Regions from separate parts of the Halalkalibacillus sediminis genome, predicted to be linked through region 1. Evidence: riboswitches for the same ligand, from Rfam matches in the RefSeq annotation. Region 1 holds a riboswitch; each other region holds the start of a gene.
What was found. A riboswitch is a leader RNA that binds a small molecule or an ion and turns the genes downstream of it on or off. The one in region 1 is predicted to bind cyclic di-GMP.
Positions count from the first base shown of each region.

Region 2: linked by a shared signal. The riboswitch ahead of CEY16_RS05335 (response regulator transcription factor) and the one ahead of CEY16_RS14820 (DUF2515 family protein) in region 1 are both predicted to bind cyclic di-GMP.
Region 3: linked by a shared signal. The riboswitch ahead of CEY16_RS11075 (DUF192 domain-containing protein) and the one ahead of CEY16_RS14820 (DUF2515 family protein) in region 1 are both predicted to bind cyclic di-GMP.

Region 1 covers NZ_PJNH01000006.1:4,935-13,213, forward strand. Annotated here, with positions in the region: gene CEY16_RS14820 (DUF2515 family protein) at 1-4,586, opposite strand, end outside; cyclic di-GMP riboswitch class I at 4,735-4,824, opposite strand; gene CEY16_RS14825 (small acid-soluble spore protein P) at 5,118-5,270, opposite strand; gene CEY16_RS14830 (DMT family transporter) at 5,686-6,564, shown strand; gene CEY16_RS14835 (calcium/sodium antiporter) at 6,672-7,625, shown strand; gene CEY16_RS14840 (NAD(P)-dependent oxidoreductase) at 7,770-8,279, opposite strand, start outside.
Region 2 covers NZ_PJNH01000001.1:1,004,372-1,012,650, reverse strand. Annotated here, with positions in the region: gene CEY16_RS05360 (hypothetical protein) at 177-395, shown strand; gene CEY16_RS15395 (hypothetical protein) at 672-812, shown strand; gene CEY16_RS15155 (hypothetical protein) at 982-1,128, opposite strand; gene CEY16_RS05355 (hypothetical protein) at 1,335-1,757, shown strand; gene CEY16_RS05350 (hypothetical protein) at 1,872-2,591, shown strand; gene CEY16_RS05345 (DUF1259 domain-containing protein) at 3,379-3,768, opposite strand; gene CEY16_RS05340 (hypothetical protein) at 4,172-4,375, opposite strand; gene CEY16_RS05335 (response regulator transcription factor) at 4,478-4,849, opposite strand; cyclic di-GMP riboswitch class I at 4,873-4,953, opposite strand; gene CEY16_RS05330 (class I SAM-dependent methyltransferase) at 5,308-5,892, shown strand; gene CEY16_RS05325 (C40 family peptidase) at 6,644-7,918, shown strand; gene CEY16_RS05320 (fructosamine kinase family protein) at 8,038-8,279, shown strand, end outside.
Region 3 covers NZ_PJNH01000003.1:267,758-276,036, reverse strand. Annotated here, with positions in the region: gene CEY16_RS11090 (SRPBCC family protein) at 11-466, shown strand; gene CEY16_RS11085 (4a-hydroxytetrahydrobiopterin dehydratase) at 526-822, shown strand; gene CEY16_RS11080 (hypothetical protein) at 974-2,323, opposite strand; cyclic di-GMP riboswitch class I at 2,733-2,820, shown strand; gene CEY16_RS11075 (DUF192 domain-containing protein) at 2,963-3,307, shown strand; gene CEY16_RS11070 (Flp family type IVb pilin) at 3,324-3,521, shown strand; gene CEY16_RS11065 (A24 family peptidase) at 3,570-4,085, shown strand; gene CEY16_RS11060 (TadE/TadG family type IV pilus assembly protein) at 4,086-4,475, shown strand; gene CEY16_RS11055 (pilus assembly protein TadG-related protein) at 4,491-5,393, shown strand; gene cpaB (Flp pilus assembly protein CpaB) at 5,403-6,110, shown strand; gene CEY16_RS11045 (CpaE/TadZ family protein) at 6,147-6,956, shown strand; gene CEY16_RS11040 (TadA family conjugal transfer-associated ATPase) at 6,972-8,279, shown strand, end outside.

The DNA of each region.
Region 1 (8,279 bases):
TCATCATATTTGAATTCGTTGTCGCGTCCTAGAGCATCTGTTTCCTTAACGGTGTTTCCGTTAGCATCATACTGATACTTGGTTTGGCCATCAAGTGGATTTGTGACACTAGTTAACCAGCCTTTAGGGTTATACTGATACGTCCACTCACGCCCATCATCAGTTGATTGTCCTAGCATTCTACCAAGCTTATCGTATTCATATTCCGTCGCAAAGTCAGTCGGATCTAATTCTTTAACTAGATTACCTACTTCATCATATGCAAACTTATTTTTATGCCCCAGTGGGTTAGTTGTTTGTAATACTCGACCTAAAGCATCGTAGTCGTACTCCCACTCCCCGCCTTCTGGATCTTTTTCAAGTACTAGATTACCAGTTGAGTCGTACTCAAAATTCGTAGATCCTTCACGAGGGTTTGTTTGTTTTGTTAGTTGATTGTTTGCGTTGTAGTTGTATGTTGTAGCGTTTTCTAATGGGTCAACCTCTTTTGTCAGATTACCTACTAGATCATATTCAAATTGTGTTTTTTGTTTATTCGCATCGATTACTTCTTTAACATTATCTAAAGCATCATAGTTATATTTTGCGATTAAACCTAGGTCATCTTTTTCACTTTTCAGTCGACCTAAGGCATCATAATTGAAAGTAGTTGTGTTTCCTAATTTATCTGTCACTTGTTTTACTTGTTCTAGTAAATCGTATTCAATGACTTCTTGATTGCCTTTAGGGTCTGTGATAGTTCTTATGCCTTTAGCATCATCATATTCAAATGTTGTTTTGTTTCCTTTAAAATCAGATTTAGTTAGAGCTCGACCTAAGGCATCATAAGTAGATGTTTGCTTATTGCCGAGAACATCGACATATTTAGTCACATTACCTAATGCGTCATATTGATAAGATTCTTTTTGCCCTAAGGCATCTGTCATTTCCTTGACGCGACCGAGAGCATCATATTGGTACTTAGTCGTAGCATCCTTGGGATCTGTTATCTTAGTAGGTCGACCAAGTACGTCATATTGATAGCTTGTTTGATTACCTAATGGATCTTGGATGGTTTTGACTTGTCCAAGAACAGTGTAATCGTATTCAGTTATATTACCTTTAGGATCGATTTCTTTTTTAACTTGATCGAAGTTGTTATATTTCCACTCATACGTATTGCCTAAAGGATCTGTTTCAGTTACAAGACGTCCTGCCGCATCATGGCTATATTTTGTGGTACGTCCTTCTGCATCTGTTTGTTTAATTTGACGTCCTAAAGCATCATATTCCCATGTCCACTCGCCACCGTTAGAATCTTTCATATAATCCACTTGACCAGACGGGTGGTATTGGAAAGCGGTTACCTGATCTAACGCATCTACTTGTTTACTTACACGACCAGCAAAGTCATACTCCGTGGTTGTCGTGTTTCCTTTAGCGTCAGTAACGGTCTGTTCTCTACCCATGACGTCATATGTGAATTTTGTTTCTGCCCCACGATGGTTGATGGTTGCTTTGAGTTGGCTATATTTGTTGTATTTATATTCGGTCGCTAAGCCCAGTGGGTTCGTTACAGTATTTACACGGCCTAATTCGTCATAGGTATATTCAGTTGCTTTACCATTAACCCCGATTTCTTTAATGACTTGGTCTAAGTTGTTATATTTACGTTCTGTTGTTTGACCTAGTGGATTAATCGTTTTAACTAAACGTCCTCGGTCATCATACTCGTAGATTGTTTCGTCGCCTTTAGGATTAGACATATTCTTCAAGCGATTGTCTTCATCATATTCATAAGTGGTTTTTTCACCATCTGGGCGTACGTATATGACCTTATTCGTTGATTCGTCGAAGGTCCATTTATGTGTACGTTCTCCTTGATCGGTGTACTGCGTTAACCGTCCATGTTCGTCATATTCAAAATGTACCGCTCTTCCAGCTGTATCGATTTGTTTGGTGACACGGTTTTGGCTGCCATAGGTGTATGAAGTTGTTTGTTCTAGAGGGTTTGTAATGACTTTAACTCGACCTGCATCGTCATACGAATATTGCGTGACACCGCCTGCAGCGTCTTTGACATGAGTCAAACGCCCCTGTCCATCATAAGTAAAAGAAGTTGTTTCTCCTTCTCCATTTGTTTGAGATTTTAACAAACCGGCATCATCGTACGTATAATTTTCTACAGCTTCATCAGGTAGTGTTTTCTGTACGAGTCGCTGATTTTTATCAAATTGGTAGTATGTTGATGATCCGTTTGGATGTTTGGTCTGCTTAAGTTCACCATTATTGTTATAGATATATTCGGTTACATTACCATTGGCGTCAGTCCAAGTCGTTTGGTTACCGACTTTATCGTAGGTCCACGAGTTTTCGCGGCCCATTGGATCAATCACTTTCGTACGATTGCCTTCTATATCATAATCAAACGATAGTGTACGGTCATATTGGTCTGAGATTTTAACAATATTGCCTCGATCATCATAGTCATAATCGAAAACTTTTTGAGTTGTTCCAGTTTTGATTGTAACTTTATCGACGCCAAATTCTTCATAAAGATAGTCCGCTGTCTCAGTTGAACGATCAATATGAGTCGGGCGACCCAAGACATCCCTTGTAAAAGTTGTGATTTCCCCTTGTGGGTTTTCGATCGTTTTAATATGACCAAGTTTATTGTATGTGTAACGGGTCACGCCTGCAGCGTCAGTGATTTTTTCAACTTGACCTTTACCGTCATAATCATAGGTAGTGGTACGGTTAATTGGGTCTTTGATTGTTTTAATGCGACCTTGGTAATCGTACGTGTACGAAGTAACAACGCCATTTCCTTTATCTTCAGTTAAGACATTGCCTCTTGCGTCATATGAATAATTAGTTGTCGAGCCATTTGGCAGTGTTTCTTTTGTAATTCGACCTAAATCATCGTGTTCGTACAACGTTTTTTTGCCGTGAGGGTCTATGACTTCTTCCACAAATCCCTGGTCGTTATAGACCATTTCCGTTGTATTGCCTTTAACATCTGTCATATGAGTCATTTGACCACGTTCATCGTACTCGAACTCAACGTATACGCCTTCTGGGTCAATACGTTTTTCTAAATTCCCTTGTTCATCGTACTCAAATTTCGTAACACCTTTTAAAGGATCAATAATTTTAGTTGGCTGCTCCCATTGATCATGGTATTTGGTTTCCGTCACACCGCCAGCTAAATTAACTTTCTTCGTACGGTTGCCGTGGTCATCGTAAGCGTAAGAAATCGTTCCCTGAGGTGATGTAATACTTTTTACATTATTGTCGTCATCATAGGTATTTGTAGTAACTTCCCCTAACGGATTTTCTGTACGTGTGATTTGACCATCATTGTGCTCATAGGTCCATTTATTATTATCAATGTCGGTAACTGTCGTCGTGTTGTTAGTGTAAGACATGCGATAGTAGACATCTCCATACATTTCAACACTTGTAATTTGCTCGTTTGAATTGTAACTAAAGTTAGTAGTTTCACCGTCTTTTGTAATAGAAGTGACGTGGTTATTCGAATCATAAGTGTATGCTAAAGTGGATCCGTCAGCACGAGTAATTTTTTCTAAACGATTTTGATTATCATATTTGAATTGAACGGTTCTACCGAATGGGTCCTCGATCGAATCTATTAATTTTCCATTCCAATTAAATGTGATAGTACGTCCTGTTGTATCAGTAATTTGTTTTAGCTTACCAGTTTTCGTATAGTCATACTCAAATGCATTTCCATAGCGATCTTCCTGACGAATCATTTTACCTTTTCTAGGATCGAAATCGTACTCATGGTCTTCTGGCGGCTCATAATTTGGACTGTTCGGATCGCGCCATGGAGCGTAGTAGCCATTATATGTAACCTTTGATCCGTCTTTCTTTGTCACAACATATTGATCATCATCTTTACTAATACGTGTGAGCTTAGTTCCGTCTTCTAATTCTTCATAATAACCTTTGTGAAGTTTATAGTTGATTAACGGGTCATCATCATAGCTTGTGACCGCCGCTTCTTCACCATCCATAACAAAGTTATATGAATGCACACTTCCGTCAGGGCGTGTTTCAGCTATGTGAAATTCAGCGTAAAGTCTTAATTCAGATTCAATATTAGGCATCCATCCTAAGCCCAAAGCAGTTTCTTCATCTAAATCTTTCATGTATGAACGTTCGAAAATATAGTCTGCTCCGATTCCTGAAAGTTCTAGATCAGTAGCTTGTAAGTCTAGTTTTCCTGTTGCTAAGTTGACAGGGTTTTCGAATTTCTGGGTTGGGATATCTTCTGAGGTAGGGTTACTTTCTCGGTGATTAGGAGCGACGGTTGGAGTCATATCCCCTTGCATCGCAGGTGGTAGTGTAGGTCCAATATTCTGTGTTGGTTGTGGTAAAGGTGCTGGATCTTGTCCGATTTCCGGCATGAAATCCATAATTCCTCCAGGATTCATCAAATCAGCCGGATTCAGCTCCCCTTTTTCAGCATTAAGATTGTTAGTAGCATTTTGCGGATAAATTGGTGTGCTAGTAAACACAAGCAAAATAACAATCAAGCTAATTAATACTCTTCTCGTCTTTCTATAAGCTTTTTTCAGCATAAAAGCTTTCCCCCTATATAAATTACTGACAAGTTGTAACTTCGTGGTGGGGGCTGTGACGTTGAAAGGGGAAAGCCTTAGTTGACCGCACAAAAAATGTGCATACCAAATTAAACTTGCGGTTTGGAATGCACACTTATCTTACTTTTTTTGCAACCCAGCCGTCGTAGCACCTTTGTCTTGCTTTAGACCTGAGGCTTTGCGTCCCCGCCTTTCAACGAGTTTGCCCATACATATAAAATTGTGGTTATAAAAACCTAGAAAATAATTCCTATAAAACGAATTACACCCAAATGTTATATAACTTTGTGACTAAAGTCAACCTACATTTTGACATTTTTATGCATAATTCTTCAATTATCGTGGGGAAAGGTCTACAAGAGCCCAAGTTATATTTTGGATCATATGACCACCCTTTCCGTATTAACTGCCTTAAATACAAACCCCGTATTACCATTAAAGTGGTACGGGGTTTGTATAATACAGTCTAAGGCTTTTAATTTGGATCAGTCTCTTTTTTTTCTCAAAACTCTACATATCATGATCCGATTTCTGTTTTTGCTGAGAATGATTTCGCTGTTTTACTTTGTGCGAGCCTTGCAGCGGTTTGCCGTATGGCTGTTTTGGACTCTTTGGTAAATTTGGTTCTTCCTGTTGTTTTGGCCCTTTAGGTCGTCCGCTCATTTTCTATCTCCTCCTTCGCTGATTTACAGATATCTTTTGACAAGAGAAAGAAATTCATACTTTGAAAAGCTAAATCTTAACCGCACTTACCTAATCCATGTATTGTATATCTTATCAACTTACTTTGGCTCATAAAGATGGGGTTTTTGAATTCTCTGTTTACTTATTAAAGAGTTGAGGTAAGGCTTCTTACAAAATAAATAATTTATAGACAAACCATATTCAATCTGAGGATTTCGTTTAATATTCGAAAAGACAAAAGAATTAACATTAATGCCTTCTAAAAAAACATATGTTTGATTAGGAATGTAAAAAAGATGATTTTGGTCTTGAGCTTCCATTATTAAGCCCGTTTCAGTTACTAGTAGAGGGGCTTGATCTGCACCATCACCTATTTTTAGGAGGCATGCATAGGTTGAGATCAGTAGGTGTAAGCTTGGTTATTCTTGCAGCTATTTGTTGGGGCGTTAGTGGAGGAATTGCGGACATTTTAATGAACAAGGGCTGGGATCCCATTGTCATTTCCCTTTATCGAGGGGTTGTTGGCTTTGTATGTTTTTTCATATGGTTTCTTTTACGATTCAAACAAAACTGGACCACCTCTACTCGTTTATATGTATGGGCCTTATTAGCTGGTGTTGGTGTCGCTGGGAATTTCACTTTTTATTTCCTTGCTATTCAAGCCTCAAGCGTGGCGGTTGCTGTAACTTTGATGTGCACAGCACCAGTGTTCGTCCTTGTCATCTCTTTTGTATCAGGAATCGAACGCTCGACTTGGTTTAAATGGGGATGCATCTTCGTTGTACTTATGGGGATTATCATGCTTACAGGGGCCTACAATACTGGATCATTATCAGTCGGTTTTCTAGGAGTGATTTTCGGGCTTGCTGCTGGTCTGTCTTATGCGTTATTTATATTCGGTTTTAAAAACGCCTCTTCGATCGGAAGGCCACAAACCATCTTAACCATCGCATTCTTTTCATTTTGTCTCGTCCTTTTTATTATTGCGGACATTGATGAAGTTGCTAGTGTCGCAGTATCAAACGACGTAGGCTGGTTTTTTTTATTGGGGATCCTTGGGGCTGGAATTTCGTTTATGTTGTACGTGGTTGGCATACGGTATATCGCCCCAACCACCGCTTCAATGGTCGCCATGATCGAGCCGGTAACAGCTGCTTTGTTTGGCTTTCTGCTTATTGGAGATCATTTGACCCTCATTCAACTTCTTGGAATGGCGCTTATCCTGATGACGGTAGTTGTGCTTAGTGTGAGGAAGCCTGTTCGTTCTAAATAAGTTTTGACCAAATAGCCTTCCAGTTGCTTTCCCTCCTACTTTTCAAATGCAAAAAAACAGGGTATATGTAAATTAATTAATATTAAAAAGGAGTTTGAAGAGCAACTATGGCTTACTTACTATTAATAGTCGGCTTCGGTCTTTTAATTAAAGGGGCTGATCTTTTCGTCGATGGATCCTCCAACATTGCTAGGCTACTCCGTGTCCCGCCAATTTTGATAGGGTTAACGATTGTAGCTTTGGGAACAAGCTCTCCTGAGGCAACCGTTAGTATCATTGCAGCATTACAGGGAAATTCTGAAGTTTCACTGGGGAATGTAGTTGGAAGTAATATCTTTAATATCACTCTAGTAGTGGGTATTGCAGCGTTTCTATATCCATTAATAGTTGAGAAAGAAACAACCAAAAAAGAAATACCATTTACATTGCTGGCTAGTGGAGCTTTACTCGTACTGATAAGTGATATGGCATTCCAAGGGTTGAGTGAAAACTTGCTGACACGCGGGGACGGCATCATCTTTTTATTGTTTTTATCCATTTTTATGTACTATGTGATTGAAGTCGGTATGAAAAGTCGAAAAGAAACGATACATGAACCAATTCCTTCAGACATCACTTGGGGAAAAAACAGTCTGTTAACGCTAGCAGGTTTAGTAGCTATTATTTTTGGTGGAGACCTGGTGGTAAACAACGGGACAACAATTGCCTATGATCTTGGCATGAGTAATACACTAGTAGGGCTAACCATCATTGCGATTGGTACATCACTTCCTGAGTTGGTCACATCCATATCCGCTGCATTGAAGAAAGAAAGTGGAATTGCACTAGGGAATGTGGTGGGAAGCAATATTTTCAACATTCTATTTGTACTTGGGGCTTCAGCTGTAATATCGCCTTTATCTGTGAATGGAAAGATATTTATCGATGTGATGATCATGATTGCATTGAGCTTGTTATTGTTCTTATTTTCAAGGACACATTATACAATTGGTAAAAAAGAGGGCATTGTCCTTGTGAGCATGTATATCATTTATCTAGTTTATATTATATTGAGAAACTAGAATCTTTTACATTTTTATAATTGAGTATTATTTTTTTCTAAAACATTAAAAACCACTGAAATTAATCAGTGGTTCTCTACATGTTTTTTAATTTGGGCCAACCTAATGACTAATGTAAATTGTGGTAATCACTTAAGTTCCATATTAGGATTCTGGTTTTTCTTCTCCCATAGAATCAAGTAATTGCGTGGTGGCTAAGGCACTAAATGGTAATGGGAGATGATTTTTAAGTCCTTGGTTGTTAGCAGCTGTTAAATCATTCAGCAAGATATTCAAAGTAGCATCTGCAGTCCACTCACTCACATCACTCCAATTTCTAACTACCCAGCTATCACCTGTACTGACTTGTAACAAGTTCAATAACTCGTCTTCAGGTAAGTTGAAATGTTTCGCTAATTTAAGACCTTCCGCAACGGCATTCACATTAATTCCTAGAATAAGATTGTTTATTAACTTGGCAATCTGGCTATTGCCTGTTTCGTTCCCGTAGTAAAATATGTTGGAACCCATCGCTTCAAAATAAGGCTGAAATGACGTTACGATATTTTCAGGGCCAGAGACCATAATGGATAAAGTGCCTGCTTCAGCACCGGAAACGCCTCCACTCACACCAGCATCAATTAAATTCAAGTCACTTTCGTCTTCTACTTTTTG
Region 2 (8,279 bases), on a different contig from region 1:
TCTCGTGTCTCAAAATTTATAAATTCATCTAAATCTAATGATTCTCCTTCTGGGTATGTTAATTTATAAAAAATTTATAACAATAAATCATAATTATGTAACCCTGCACCTCGCTTGCAGGGTCATTTTTTTATGTTATAATAAGAACAAATGTTCGTAATTGTGGGGTGAAGTACATGGATTCTATATTCGAAAGAGCACTGGAAAACAAGCAAAAGATAAATTTGATTTATGTTGACCAAGACGGGCAACTATCTCAACGCTTTATTCGGGTCGTTCGTGTGGACCAGAACTCCATTCTGGCTTATTGTTTCTATAAGAAAGCCGTGCGCTCATTCAAGAAAGAGAATGTCCTATCTGCTTTGCCACATCGATCAAAGAAAGAGGTATCTTAAAGATATAAGAAATTTATTATTAAAGAAGGTATTGCAATATAAACCAATAAATGTAAAATAAAAGTATTAAAGGTAATTATAAAAAGGGGATTAAGTGATGACAGTATTCAATCAAAGGCTTTTAACTTTTATATTAATTGGAATATTGATTACCCTTATATTTATCGTTCTCCAAATGAATGCACAAGCAAATGAATTAGAAAAAATACGACAAAACTTAGAGTATATTAATTACAATATACAATAGCTGAAAATGGGTCAGGGAGTGGTTGTTATATGAAAGAGAGTTTTAAAATTTTGATTTTACTTACTATTGCTATTTCCCTTATCGTCCTGTGTTTTCAGATAGCAGAGATGATTGAGGCTATTGAGCAGGTTGCGTATAGACTAATGGTGGATACAAAATCCGGTGGTTAAATTTTGAATAATTTGAGGTGAAAAAATGGTAATGCCATACTTAAATTCTAACAAATGGTTCAGGCTCTAATTGATTACTTGCCCTATGCTGTTTTATTTCTACTTCCGATCATCATATTGGTTTTAAAGTTACGTAATTTAGACCTATAGAAAGAACGTTGAGCTCCCCTTAATTGGAGAGCTCTTTTTTAATACATCTAACATTTTCATCTAAGTATTTTTCGACTTGTTCATCAGTGAAACCACACCATTCTTTTAGCACCCATCCTATAGTGTATTTTTTGTAATCACTTTTTTCTTTCTTATCTTTTTCCATGATCATCCCTCCTCAAAGAAACTTTACCCCATAGATGATTACATGGGAAATTCGCTAAATGACTTAAGGGGGTGTTTTCTGTGGTTAAATACACTACTTTTTAGCCAATTTGAACAAAATTCACTCGAAAACTGGATATTATGAATAAATTTTGGAAGGGGTTTTTACTTCTATGTCGAATTGCAAAAGGGGAGGAGTGATTTGAGTTGGTAAATTTTAATGATAGCCTACCTAATAAGAACAGCGGAATACCTGAAAGCATCAGAAATATTTCTCGCTTACAAAATGAAAATATAAGAAAAATTCAAGAAGCAAGTAGAAGAAAAGCAGAATATGATCAAGAAGTATTAGATACTTTGAAAGGGATTGAAAAGAATACAGCTTCTTTACCAGCAATCTTTGAAGTTCTGATGGATAGCAGAGAAGACCATCAAGAGATGATGCGCTTGGTCCAAGATTTATTTGAGATAAGTCAGTCGGGGACTGTAGAAGAAGCCGATTCAAAATACCGAAAATTTATGCAACGGACAAGTCAAATCGTAAAAGATGCAGAGAACATGCAGAAACTATCTCAATGGGGAATGGTTGCTTGGGAAATGGTAAAGAAGAAGTTAAACGGTGAATGGTAAGTGATTAAACTGTTATCGCTATCTAACACTTCAACTATTTATGGTGCCCAGGGTATTTTGCAAACCTAATTCCTTAGTTGTATAATCATGGTAATACATATCTAGGGGGATTTGATGAAGAAGTTTATCCTATTCATGGGTTTAGCGATGTTGCTAGTAGGTTGTAGTGGTGATGATCAAGCAAGTGATACTAATAAAGAGAGCGCTGATGAAGCTGAAGAAGAACGGGTTAATCACGAAGAAAATGGAGATAACAGCAATCAAGAAGAATCTGAAACAGAAAATGAATCGGAAGAAGAAAATGAAATCAATCAAGACCGAAATGAAGAAAGGTACGGGGCTTTGCAGGAGATTGGAGAAACAGCTGAAGATCGTACTGGAAAACGTGAGCTAATAAACGTCAAAAAAATAGATGAAGTAATTGAACATGGCCCAATAGAGATTGATATAGTTAACGCTAAGGTATTGGAGTGGACCGATTTAGATCAACAGAGTTTAAATTATCTTCAACCAGTATTAGGGACGGACCAAAAAACTGTTCACTATCTTCAAATAATGTTTAATGTTAAAAATACTTCAGATAAGGACGTTTATTGGTATGGTATGGATACTATTGTGGCTGATGAACAACAAATAGATGCATACACGGAGGATATAATCGGAGACGTTTTGGGACCTGAGGTTTACGCAGGTACCGAAGATAATTATGTAGTTGGGTATATATTGAACGATGAGGTTGTAGATAGCTTGAGAGTGGTTTTTGATTCTGTTACAGATTTAAATTCTTATGAAACCATTGAGGAAAAAACTGAATTTAAAGTTGAATTCGATTAATCAAAACAATTCGAACGCAACATCAATATGAAGGGAGCTTATAAGGCTCCCTTCTTTTATTTTACTACACCCCCAATCCACCCCCACATGTTGAATTTGTTTTATTCGAATTGATGTACCTATTTTAAAAACACTGTTATATCAGCTATTTGACTGCACTTGAATTGAGTTGATTTACCTTTAACATGTTCCGTACACAAGTACACCCCTTGGAAGTTATCAATATTTGATGGTCTATTTTAAATTCAAGCGGTAATATTCTCTTTCCAACAAGTTGGGGCAGGAATGGGGCAGAATTTCAGCACAATTTGTCCTGAAGTGGTCTGAACAAAAATAAGTAGAGTTTGTCTAACCGCATATATAATAGGTAGAAACTCAACTTAGTCTGAACAAATCTGAAAGTTACACCAGCCTTCTAAGCTGTCGGTCGGGCGTTCGAATCGCTCCTGGGACGCTCTTAAAAAAATAACGTTTTAAAAATCCGTCATATCAACCGTTAAAGGCATCGTCCAATTAAACGGTTACTTGGCGGATTTTTTTTTGCTGTCGATTGTTGGACGTTAAGCCGCAGGACAACCGAATAGAAAGCTGTTGAACTTCAATTAAGCGAATTTTTAAGGAGGAAACGGTTATGGCCCCAAATTTCATACGAACAAGAAGAAAGAAGGTCACAATACAGGCTTCTATTTCAGAAGTTGTAGTACATATAAGACTGAGAAAATAAATACGAAATAAGGTACTGCTTATTAAAAAAAAGAAAGCTCTCAAAATGAGAGCTAAGACTATACTAAAATAAACCTGCTTCTACTGCAGCATCAAAACTATCTCTTGCAAAATCAAATGGATTATCAATTTTTTCCCAGTGTATATACATTAACCTTGGCTCATCAAATAGCCAATGGTTATGGAGAGCTGTAACCATTATGCCTCTCCACCGGAGAGCTGAAATAAAAGGATTAATTTCTTCTTGGAGAATTACTGTTTCACCCAAGTTAAGTGTTCGCCCACCTACTGAATTTTCAAATGATAATGCAAATGGTAAAGCTAATGGAGATCTTGTTCTTCTGTTCAAGATTGATGCTTCTATGTTTCTTAGTCTAGAAACAACACATACTCCATCTGAAACTTGAGGAGTACCACCAATAATTCTAGCTAATCTATCACAACTTGATGACATTATTTTTCACCTCCTTACACTATCAAGGTATGTAGGGAGAAATATGTTGTATAGGTGGTCATTCAACGTCAATAAAATAGAGAAAAAATAGTCATCATTTAAATAATGCACATCACGATATAATGCGATGTAGATTAGAAGTTAATCATTTGAATGTTGCCAAAACATCGAACTTTGAAGTCTAGTAGGTGGTTTATAAAATGGGGAGTGTAAAGATAAATTAATCGCCAGAGCTTCAGCTCTGGCGATTAATTTACATATTCAAATACTATCCAATCCTTTACTTTTTTAAGTTTTAACTCCGGCTTGAGCTTTGTTAACGTGAAACTGTCCAAATAGGTAAGCAAAGGATATTTTGTGTAAGTAGCTTCAAAATTATAAAATTAATAAACACACATGATAGCTACATTTGATGATGAGATGACATCTCGTGACCAGGGTTATAGCCTTGTTGCATCAAATATTGTTCGAGTCGCATTACAGCATTAAAATGTCTTTGGTAATAGCTCATGTGTTTCTGAGGTTCCACATATTCATACCTTTTTGTTAGTAATCCATACAAACTAGCTTCACTCAATAAATCTTTTGCTCTTTGATCTAAACGCATGAAATTCCTCCTGAGTTTTTAACGTCAGTTTAGGTTCCTAATTTCTTGATGTATGGGCGAATGACTAAAAAAGCAAAAAATAAAAGCCAGATTTTTACTGGCTTAGTCGATCAACACTTTATCTAATTTTCGAGTGAGGTCTTCAAAGTATGGTTTTTCTATAAAGTCTTTTGCTCCTAAATCCAAACATCGCTGGATGATATGAGGTTGGGCTAGAGAAGAACACATGATGACTTTAGCATCTGGAAATAGTCTTTTCATAAGTGACAACGTTTGAAATCCATCTAAATCATCCATAATGAGGTCCATAATTACTATATCCGGATGGTGCTTTTTATAGATAGGAAGAGCCTCTCTGCCATTTGAGGATTCAGCAATGACCTGATATCGATCCGTTTGTTCTAAGATTTGTTTCAACCACTGGCGAATAAACCATGAATCGTCAACCAACACAACAGTATAAATAGAAATCACCTTCCATCAAGAAAGGGACAAGTGATTGCAGCCCGGCTACCATAGAAGTCCTTAGGTCCGTGGCTTTGCGTCTCTTACTTTCGTAAGGTTTGCCCTTTAAGTTTTTAAAAAGCCAAGAGCAGGGCCCCTGGCAAGTACAGCTTTTACTAATTATATCATAGCGAGATTGCTCTGGTAGAACATTAGCAGTAGTTTAAATACTACAATTTAAATAATAATGAAGAAATCAAGAACAAATTGGTGTTATAAATTAATTACAACTATCAAGGTAAATGAATGTTTGAATATCATGATATAAAGAGAGAAGCCATTAATTGGAGGCACTCTTTTTTTCATTAAGATAACTTTGACTTAAAAGATTATGAACATTATTTTCCTTAAATATGCTGGAATAAAAATAAAAAGTCAGTTCAAGATAGAGAAGAGTGTATATTTTAAAATATTTAAGGAGATTGACCATGCAGCTGTCCCCTCACATTTATGACCTGGTCATTAGACCTAATTGGTTCAATGAAAGGTATATCCACCAGCAAATTAAAAAACACTGTGATTTTAAACAAAAGACTGTTTTAGACTTCGGGTCAGGAACGGGTGCGAACTGTATACTTGTTTCCCCTATAAATTATATAGGATTAGACACGGACCTAGATAGAATTGGTTATTCCAGAAAGAAGTATCCACAATATCAATTCAAACCATTACATGGGTATCAACTTCCGTTACCTAATAATTCAGTTGACATCATTATGATTGTGGCAGTATTGCATCATATACCAGTTGAGAAGATTGATCACTATATTACCGAGTTTCGTCGGGTGCTGAAAAATGAAAACAGTGAAGTGATCGTTTTAGAGCCTTGCTTACTTAATAAAAAATGTCTTAAAAATTGGGTAATGAAAAAACTCGACAAAGGGGAGTTCATTCAACATGAGGATTCCTACTTAGGTTATTTCAAAAGAGCAGGATTTAATGTGTTATCCATTAACAAATTTCCGAAAGGACTGTTTTACAATGAATTGCTCTTCAAAGCGCAATTAAAATAGTAGTTATATTTACAAAGTCATAGTATGAGAAGAGCTCTCCTTAATTGGAGAGCTCTTCTATGCATCTAAAACTTTCATTTATTGTTATGCTTGTCTATGGAGAAACAGACACTTTTATATGAAGTATTCTATCCGTGTTGTTTTGCAAACTGAATTCTCTAATTGTATAATAATGGTAACAGCGTCAAAGGAAGGACATAAAGAAATGTCAAACAAATAGAAGAGAGATTACACTTTAAACACAATAGAATTGTTGATATATCTTTTGATAGTCATAATTTTGTATTATGTACTTCAAATAAGGTTTCATGCAGTTGAAGTTTTCGTTTACCTATCACTAATACTAATCTGGGCTCTTAACGTACTCACCAGGAAAGAAAACCGTGAACGTTTGAGTAAGTAAAAGTATAAGTGGTTTATAAGAATGTGACTCAACTACACAAACCTGAATGCTAGACCTAAAAGGTCAGGCTTTCGAATCGCTCCTGGGACGCCATTAAATTTAAATTACCAACTCAAAAGCAAATGTGCTTTTGAGTTTTTTTGTTTTCTGACATGTAATTACATTATAAATGAACTATTTGGTAATTTGAGATCGAATTGTCGAAATTCGTCGCAAAAAACCTCCTCTTGAAATGTAATTGTAATATTATGATAACCTTTGTGAAACTTATTGATGGTAGACTTGCAATTAGGCTGAATTAAAAGTATTTTATAGATTATTAGATACATAGTGAAGGTAGGGATTGAATTGAAGCTTAAAAAAATGACGAGTGCAACCTTTTTATCAATTCTTATTGGAGGAGCACTGATTGGTACCTCTATTCACGCAGAAACTATTGATGACCTTGAAGATCGTAAGTCCAAAATTGCTGATGAACGCCAAGAGATCAAAAGCAATTTGTCCGAAGCAGAAAGTGAAATGGCAGATTTATTAATCGAGCTTGAAGAATTGAATCAAGAAATTGAACAACTAAGAGAAGCATCTGAAAAAAACCAAGAACAACTAGACGAGACAGAAGCTAAGATTGATATCACTCAAGAAGATATAGATGAGCTACAAGAAGAAATTGATATTATTGAAAAACGTATTGAACTTCGACTAGATATTTTAAAAGAACGTTTATCTTCCTACCAAAAGCAGGGTGGAAGCATTAATTATATGGAAGTTGTACTAGGTTCCAAAAATTTTGGTGAATTCATCAGCCGTACTGCTGCAGTGAATAAAATTATGGAATCTGATCGTCATTTGATGGAAAGCCATCAAGAAGATAAGCAAGAGGTTGAGGAAAAGCAATCAAAAGTGCAATCAAAACTTTCAGAGCTAGAGGAAATGAAAGTAGAGTTAGAGGGTATGATTACCTTGATTGCAGATCAAAAAGAACAAGCTGAATCGAAAAAAGAAGAAATGAAAGATAAACAAACTGATCTTATTGCTCTCCAAGAAGAACTAAAAATGAAAGATAGTGACTTAGCATCACTTGAAAGCAACATCCGAGGAGAAATTGCGGCTAAAGAGCGAGAACAAAGAGCTCAAGCTCGAGCGGTTGCTAGCGAAACTAACAATAGTTCTAATGGGAATATTGTAACTGTGAGCTCAAAAACTAGTGAAGACAAATCGTCAAGTATTGGTAACAGTCAGTCAGGTAAAAAGACTAGCGGAAGTTATTCTTCAGCAATCCAAGCTGGTTATCAAGTAATGGGTACTCCTTATGTTTGGGGCGGTAAGACTCCAAGTGGTTTTGACTGTTCTGGTTTCCTATCATGGGCATTCGCTCAAGCTGGAAAGTCTATTCCGTCAAGTACTGCAGCATTACAAAGTGTTGGCACAAAAGTATCTTATAGCAACGCTCAACCTGGCGACTTAGTATTTTTCAATACTTACAAGACTAATGGACACATTGGAATCTACCTTGGTGGAGGTAAATTCTTAGGTGCACAGAACAGTACTGGCGTAGCAGTAGCTGATATGACTAGCGGCTACTGGGCTGAGAAATTCGCGGGACACGTTCGCCGCGTTAACTAATTTAGACGTTTACAATAAAAGGCTGATACCTATTAAAAAGGTGTCAGTCTTTTTGTTTTTAAAATTAATGATTGAATTTGCTACAATAGGGTTAACCATTAAAGTTAGGCGGTGGCAATATGCTCGATGAAATAATCGATGAAGCTTTAAAGCAGGCAGGTGAGTCAAGTACAGCTCGCAATATCCAATCAGTCAGTGGCGGGTCAATCAATGAAAGCTACTATGTCGAGATGGACCAAAATCAATACTTTGTAAAATATCATGCCACAGCTCCAGCTCATTTTTTTGAAGCGGAGGCTAAAGGTCTTGAAAATATCCGGTCAACTGATTCGATCGATACACCAGAAGTGCTAGCATATCA
Region 3 (8,279 bases), on a different contig from region 1:
GAGACTAATGATGGGCTTTACTAGGGAAGTAGTAGTCAAGGCACCTGTAGAAGAGGTGTTTGAAGTAGTGTCTAATTTTAAGCACGCAGAAGAAGCGATGGATCATGTGACCGGTGTAGAAATTCTTACGGACGGTCCAATAGGAGTTGGAACTGAAATAAAAGAGACCCGTCAAATCAAAAAATTTGAAGCTAGTTCGGTTTTGAAGGTAACTGAATATGAAAAAAATCGCCGTTTTGTCGTTCAAAGTGAACAAAATAATCTTCTATTAGAATACGTCTATATTTTTAAAGAAGTTAAAGAAGGTACAAGGGTTGAATTTGAAGGAAAAATTAATACTAAAGGAATCCGAAATCGACTGATGAAGCCACTTATCACTTATATCATTAAAAAAGAAGACAGCGAGCACTTGAATCAAATGAAAAAATTTGTCGAAAATCGCTCCGATCAAAAAACTGACGAGTGATTACGATAAAGCTCACATGGGAAATGTATGAATAGGTAAAATTCTGAGGAGGTTAAATCATGGAACGACTATCAGATGAACAGATCGAACAGGAATTGGATAAACTGCCCGAGTGGAAGCTAGTAGATGAAAAATGGATTCGAAGAAGATATAAATTCGAAAATTATTTGCACGGAATCGAATTCGTGAGTGGGGTAGCAGCGTATTCAGAAGGTCAGCAGCATCACCCAAACATTGCAATCGATTATAAAGTGGTTACACTTAAAATATCTTCTTGGGAAAAAAGAGGACTTACCGATTTAGACTTTGAAATGGCCCATCACTTTGATGAGTTGTATGAGCAAAAAGAAAAATAATAGTGAAACACCGTCTGGCACAGCTAGACGGTGTTTTTTCATCCAGGTCGTCAGAAAGCGAACCAAGGGTGAGTTCAACTATCTTTAAATAATAAAAATGAACGATAACAGAGCCTTCATGATAACAAGTGATCATTTGAAGTCATTTTATCTATAGAATTAAATATCCGATGAAGACTCCTACTGCTCCGAATAGTAATGCGAATCCGATATTCCAAGCTGTCAGCTGATACGGATTACGTTTAAAGTATTGGTTAAGCATCGTAATTGGCACATTGAATGTTCCAGTCATATCATTTGCTACGACCGAAATAATCATCACCACCGAAACACTAAGCGGATTGATCGTATCTAGAAAAGGGGTGACGAAAATTCCTTGAAGACTCAATGTCACCAAAGGGTGAAAACCGAAAAACGCTAGAATCATTGAGCTGAACATCAAGACGATCAACAGGATTAATGGAGATTCCTCCATCCAAGCAATTGAATCGAAGACACCTTCAAAGATCCCGGTAACCTCCACGATTTCGTTAAAAACCCCAACTGGAACCAATAACATGACGAAATTCTGCATCGTCCAAATGTGATCTCCCCACACTTCCTGGTTGTAACGGATGAATGTACGAAGCTTATTGATCATAATCGACCAAAAGATCGTGTAAGGGACAATGATTAGAACAATCGCTTCAAAAAATTCGAGCCCAATTATGAAATGAACTGCAGAAGCGGTACCAATGAAGAAGATCAGAAAAGCTCCTAAATGTGACAGCTTTCTCATGTTTTCTGAGGCCTGACTTGTACTCGAACTTTCAGAAGTGAGTTCATGCTTTCGATATTTAAAGTATCCCAATGCTAATTCAGATAGGACCATTATAAGAGAAAAGACAAATAGAATCGGTAACAGATGTAAATAGGATGCTCCTGTAATTGCAACTACTAAAGCGATATATACTTCGATAGGACTCCAAACATTCGCTGCAGCAAAAGGTCTTAAAATACCTCTAGTAGCGAATTGATGGGTGATTTTGTCATTGAAGATAGCTGTTTTGGCTTGAATAAATCGATAAACTAAAGGTATTGTCGATAGAAAGATGAAGATCGTCAGGACATAACTCGTTAAGTAGGATTTGACGTAAAACTTTCCTAAGTTTGGTGTATTAGATTTAAGTACATCATACATGGATTGGTCGTACTTTCCGACAATCATGAAGTGATTGATGAAAGGAATCAAGTATAAAAGTGACAACAATAGACCCATCGAAGTGAAATAGTAAACCAGCTCTGCATACTCCAATTCGAATATAAAAAACAGAAGGAATGAGATGATCGTAAAAATGATTCCAATCATTTGGTATGTTCTAGTAGCCCCTTTAAACGAAATTAGCAGGGCAAGCATCCCGACGACGCCTTGGGTAAATAACAATATCTCAGAATCTATAAAAAGAAGGAGGATATAAATGAGTACAAACCCAGTGTAAGTATGAAACTGTAACCTTTTCATCTGATCCCCTCCTTATATCCACTACCATCCTATCAAACGAATGATTCAACTCCAATGGTTTAGAATATCCATTGTTATAGTTCAATTGAATGTCCTTAAGCTGTGATTTTTGCAAAAATCACATTCAATTGAACTATTTTCAAAAAAAACCTCAAAAAATATGATTTTTTTTCGAATATTAAAAAAGTAATCTTATAAAACTATATAGTTTCCATTTTTTTCAATTAATCAGAAGAAAAGTTTACCTGTTAATCAATTTAATCCTACTATTAAACTAGGACTTGTAGATATATGGATGTTTGTATATCTAAAGATATAAATAATTGGTAAGTTTGACCGATTCCTAGTATGGTAGTAATGGTTTATTCTAGCAATAAGATTTAGTCAAGCAAACTGAATAGTTGCTGCATCTCGATAATGGCAAAACTGGTGAAAACCAGTGACGCAAAGCTACAGGGGCTTCTGTGCATCACGCACAATGCCAGCCAGTTACCGAAGGAACAGGGATCTATGCAAACAAAGCGAAAACCTCCCATCTAAGAGCCAGTGGAAGTGTATTTCGTGGACTTTTCATAGACAATAACCCCGCCTATCGGTAATGGCGGGGTTATTTTTATATCCAGGAGGTGAAATTCTTACGTGAAAATCGTTAACCTGAGTAACAATCAAGTTGTTGGTGACAATGTCCAACAAGCCTACACCTTTTTCAAGAGGTTGAAAGGGCTCATGTATACAAAAGAATTACCATCAGGGAACGGTTTACACATTAAACCCTGCCAGTCGGTGCATTCCTATTTCATGCGGTATCCCATTGACGTCATTTACATTAACAAATCACAAGAAGTGGTTGCCTTAGACATTGGGCTATTGCCGAATAAAATCGGGAAGCGACGAAAAGATGCTGAATCAGTGATCGAAGTAACTGCTGGAACTATCGTGGATACGGACACGGCGATCGGTCACCAACTAAACATTATATTTTAAGGGAGAGATTAAAGTTATGAAACAATTTTTTGAGAACTTTTTAAGAGAAGAAGATGGACAAGGTATGGCTGAGTACGCGTTGATTTTAGGAGTTTTAGCAGTTGGAGTTGTAGCAGTATTGATTACGTTTGGAGATGCAATTATTGATGCGTTTAATGATGTGATTGCTAAATTCGATGAAACACCAACTGGAACAGATTCTACAACAGGATAATAATTTTTACCCCCTAATTAATAAATAGATTTGGAAAGGAGGAGAACCATGACGTTGATTAATTTGCTCTTATTTATTGTGTTACTTATCTGTGTCGTGACAGACGTGAAAAATCGAAAAATCTACAATAACGTATTACTACCAGCTTTAGTTTTGGCTCTCCTCCTTAATCCAATCAGTTTTGGTCTAGAAGGATTGATGAATGCTTTTCTAGGTTTGCTTTTAGGTTTCGGAATTCTATTGATTCCATATCTGATGGGTGGAATGGGTGCTGGAGATGTGAAGTTATTAGCGGTGATCGGTGCGATTAAAGGACCGGCTTTTGTTTTTGCTACGGCGGTTTATATGGCATTGATCGGAGCGGTGATCGGTTTAGCGATCTTGCTGTTCAGAGGTGGGTTTTTCAACCGTATGAAATCTTTCTTTCGTGCTCTATTCAACATGAGATATGGAATGAATCTTGATCTTCCAGAGAAACAATCGTTTCAGAAAACGTTCCCCTACGGTGTAGCGATCGTTGGCGGAGCGGTTGTTTCGTTTTTCTTTGGCGGAGTGGTGATTTAGATGAGGCTTCGCCGTGACCAGAAGGGACAATCGATTGTTGAGTTTTCGTTGATCATACCTTTATTAATGATTATTTTAGTAGGAGTATTCGATGTTGGACGGATGATGTATTCCTATACTGGTTTGCACTTCACTGCTCAAGAAACCGTTCGTCTAGGTGGTTTCGGTTATCAGGACAGTGAAATTGTGGAATTTGCTCACAACAATTTTCAAACGGGTGATTCGGATAAGCTTGAAGTGTCGGTTTCTCCAGATGATGCAAGCCGAAAGTCAGGAGAGTATGTAACGGTCACCTTGACTTACCCAGTAGAACCATTCACCCCTTTTGCTAAACAAATATTCGACGGTGCGGTCCAGCTCACTGCTGATTCAACGATTCGAGTAGAGTGAAGGAGAGTATAAGTGATGAATTTCAAGTCTTTCTTTAAAAATGAAAGAGGGCACGCAGCGGTGATCGTCACATTTTCTTTTACAGCTCTCTTGGCGATGACAGGCTTAGTAGTGGATGGTGGCATGCTGTACATGACAAAGACACATTTGCAAAAAACCGCCAATGCAAGTGTGTTGTCGGGGGCGCAAGAACTGACAGCTGACGATGAACTGACTGTAAGGCAAATAGTCGATGAAACCCTGGGTCACCATGAAGAGTTAGATTCGTTCTCAGGTATTATCATTAATTTGGACGAAAAAGTGACATTGGAGCTACAGAAACCAGTTAACACAGTATTCATGAAATTATTCGGTATCGATTCGATTGATGTGGAGGCGCGAGCCACTGCCAGTTTAGGAAAGATGGGAAGAGCGATTGGAGCTGCACCCTTGGGAATCGATGAATCCGTTCAACTTAATTACGGAGAAGAATACTCATTGAAAGTCGATGCTGGCGATTCAGATACAGGAAACTTCGGGGTCCTCGCTTTGGATGGTCCAGGGGCTCAAACTTATGAGCAGACGTTGCTATGGGGATCAGATTATGAACTTACTGTGGGAGATGTACTTGATACACAGACGGGTAATATCGCAGGTAAAACGAGAAGTTCTGTGGAAGAGTTGGTAAACAGTTGTGAAAACATGTACGAACGGGATTGTAGACGCATTCTTCTTATACCTGTTTATAAACCTTACAATCATGATCAGAATCAAATGCAACAAGTTGAAATTACGGGGTTTGCTTATTTTTATATTTCAGAAGCCATGAGTCACGATGATGATACGATCCGTGGAACTTTCATAGAACGTACGGGAACAGGTTTTGAATTAGACGAAGCGGTAGAACGTGGAGCATTTACAGTAAGACTGACGGAGTAGGTGACAGATATGCAATCAAAATTATTATTTCTTGTAGCGATCCTAATGGCACTCATTACGACCGCTATTTTTTTCTATTCTACACAGAACGAAGCAACAGAAACGGATGAAGAGGAAATTCCTATGGTCGATGTAGTCGTAACGACTTCAGCCATACAGGAAAACCAAACGATCACTTCAGAGGATGTCATGTTGGAGTCGGTTCCTGAGGAGCAAGCACATCCATCAGCTATTCGAACTACTGAAGACGCAGTTGGCAAATTCACCACTACAACATTAGAGTCTGACGAAATTGTCCTTCAACACCGGTTGAAGTCTGATAAGGACGAACAGGAACTTATTTCCAGAAAAGTCCAAGAGGGTCAGCGAGGGGTTTCAATCGGAACAGACATGGTACGCTCAGTATCCAATTTAATAGATCCAGAAGATCGGGTAGATATTATCTTTACATATTCAGAGGAAGAGGAAAGTGAAGAAGACGAAGAGGCTGATTCTGAGATAATAACTGAATTATTATTGGAAAATGTACGAGTGTTAGCGGTTGGACGTGAAATGGTTTCAAATTCAGCTGGAGAAGAGTTTGCAGAGTATAGTTCGATTACTCTAGAACTGACCCCTGAAGAAGCTGTAGGGCTGGTTAATTCTAGTGAACGCGGTACGATTCACTTCACCGTACACTCAAGAATCAACCAAAATGACGAAGAAGATGACTCATAAACGTAGCAAGTTGGTAAGTAGTAGGAGGAACTAATGATGGCAGACCAAGAGAACGAAAACAAACGAGGGGAAATCATCGCTGTATCGAGTGCCAAAGGTGGTGTCGGTAAAACAATCATTGCAACTAACCTGGCATTAGCACTAAAAAAGAAAAATGTTGAGGTAGCATTGATCGATGGCGAGTTTCAATTTGGTGATATCGGACTGGCGCTAGATATCCAGCCTTCTTTTACTATAAAGGATCTATCGGAAGAAATTGATCGCATAGACGAACATAACGTAACGAATTATATGACTCGTCACGAATCAGGCGTCCACGTTCTTTCAGCCCCTGATCGTCCAGAATTCGCAGAACTCATAACTACTGAAGTAATCCAGAAGTCACTCCAGGCACTGACCAAGAATTTCGATTATATCGTCGTTGATGCAGGTCATGGAATCAAGGATTCTACGATTGATTTCATCGAAGCAGCTGATCGGGTCATAGCGGTAACGACACTTGAAGTATCATCACTAAAAAATACTAAACTATTAATCGAAACCATTCATCAATTGGAACTGCAAGATAAGCTTAACTTAGTTGTGAATCGATATAATATGGAAAGTTTGATCAAGCCTGATGAAGTCCCTAGCATGCTTAGAATTTCTGAAGCGGATTACATTCCTAACAATTTCAAGATGGCTGCGCAGTCAATGAACTTAGGTATTCCGCTTGTCACAAGCCGTACGAAATCGGATATATCAAAGAGTATATTTAAAATGGCAGAAGGAATCATTTCTAACCAAGGTGGCTCCAGATTAGGTAACAAGCCATCGATCATTGGTAAAATGTTTTCAAAAAAATAAGGGGAGGATACAGCGATGAGTTTACTTGAACGACTTCAGAATAAACAGGGTGATACTTCGGTAAAAAAAGAAGACAGCCAACTGAAAAATGATCAGAAAACCACCGAAGAAAAACGTTCAGAAGCTACGCAAAAGGTGGATCCTCCGACTAATCCTGTAGAGAAAAAAGTGCCAAAGTTGAAGACGAATGCCCAGCCAGTACGTGATGAAAAACATATAGCCTTAAAGAATATGATCCATAAAGAAATATTAAAAGAGATTAAAGGTGACCAGGATCCTGAAGACTTGGTACATAAAGTGGAAGAATTCGCTGTTGAAATGATCCGGGATAACGAACAATTCAGAACGGTCGATCGTAAAAAAGTGATAGATGAACTTGTCAACGACTTGACTGGATTCGGACCGATTAATCCCCTTTTAAACGACCCAGAAGTAACGGAAGTCATGGTTAATGGACCGAACCAAGTATATTGTGAGCGTTCGGGAAAGATTGTTCATACTGACATTACGTTTCGTGATGATGAACATGTCATGCATGTCATCGAGAAAATCGTCGCGCCGATTGGACGTAGAATCGACGAAAGTAGCCCGATGGTCGATGCGAGACTCCCTGATGGCTCGCGTGTAAATGCTATTATACCTCCCCTTGCCTTAAATGGACCTACAATCACCATCCGAAAGTTTGCAGTGGATCCTTTTACAATCGACGATTTAGTAAGTTTCGGGACGCTGACTCAAGAGATGGCGACTTTTCTAGATGCTTGTGTAAAAGCGCGATTGAATGTCTTCGTCAGTGGAGGAACCGGTTCTGGTAAAACGACGACCTTGAACGTTCTTTCTGGTTTCATTCCTAATGATGAAAGGATTGTCACCATCGAGGATGCAGCGGAATTACAAATGGGTCAGGATCATGTTGTCTCGCTAGAATCACGCCCTCCAAACATCGAGGGGACCGGCGCGATTACGATTCGTGACTTAGTTAGAAACTCTCTGCGGATGCGTCCAGACCGTGTCATCATCGGTGAGGTTCGAGGTGCGGAGGCCCTGGATATGCTACAAGCGATGAACACAGGGCATGATGGTTCCCTTGCTACAGGGCACTCGAACAGCCCGAGGGATATGTTGTCACGTCTTGAGACAATGGTCCTTCTAGCAGGAGTCGAACTTCCGATCAAAGCGATCCGTGACCAGATTTCTGGTGCGATCGATGTGATCATCCAGCAGTCCCGTTTAAAAGATGGTTCTCGTAAGATTGTTAAGATTACAGAAGTCCAAGGAATGGAAGGAGATATCATCGTACTGCAAGATATCTTCGAATTCGAA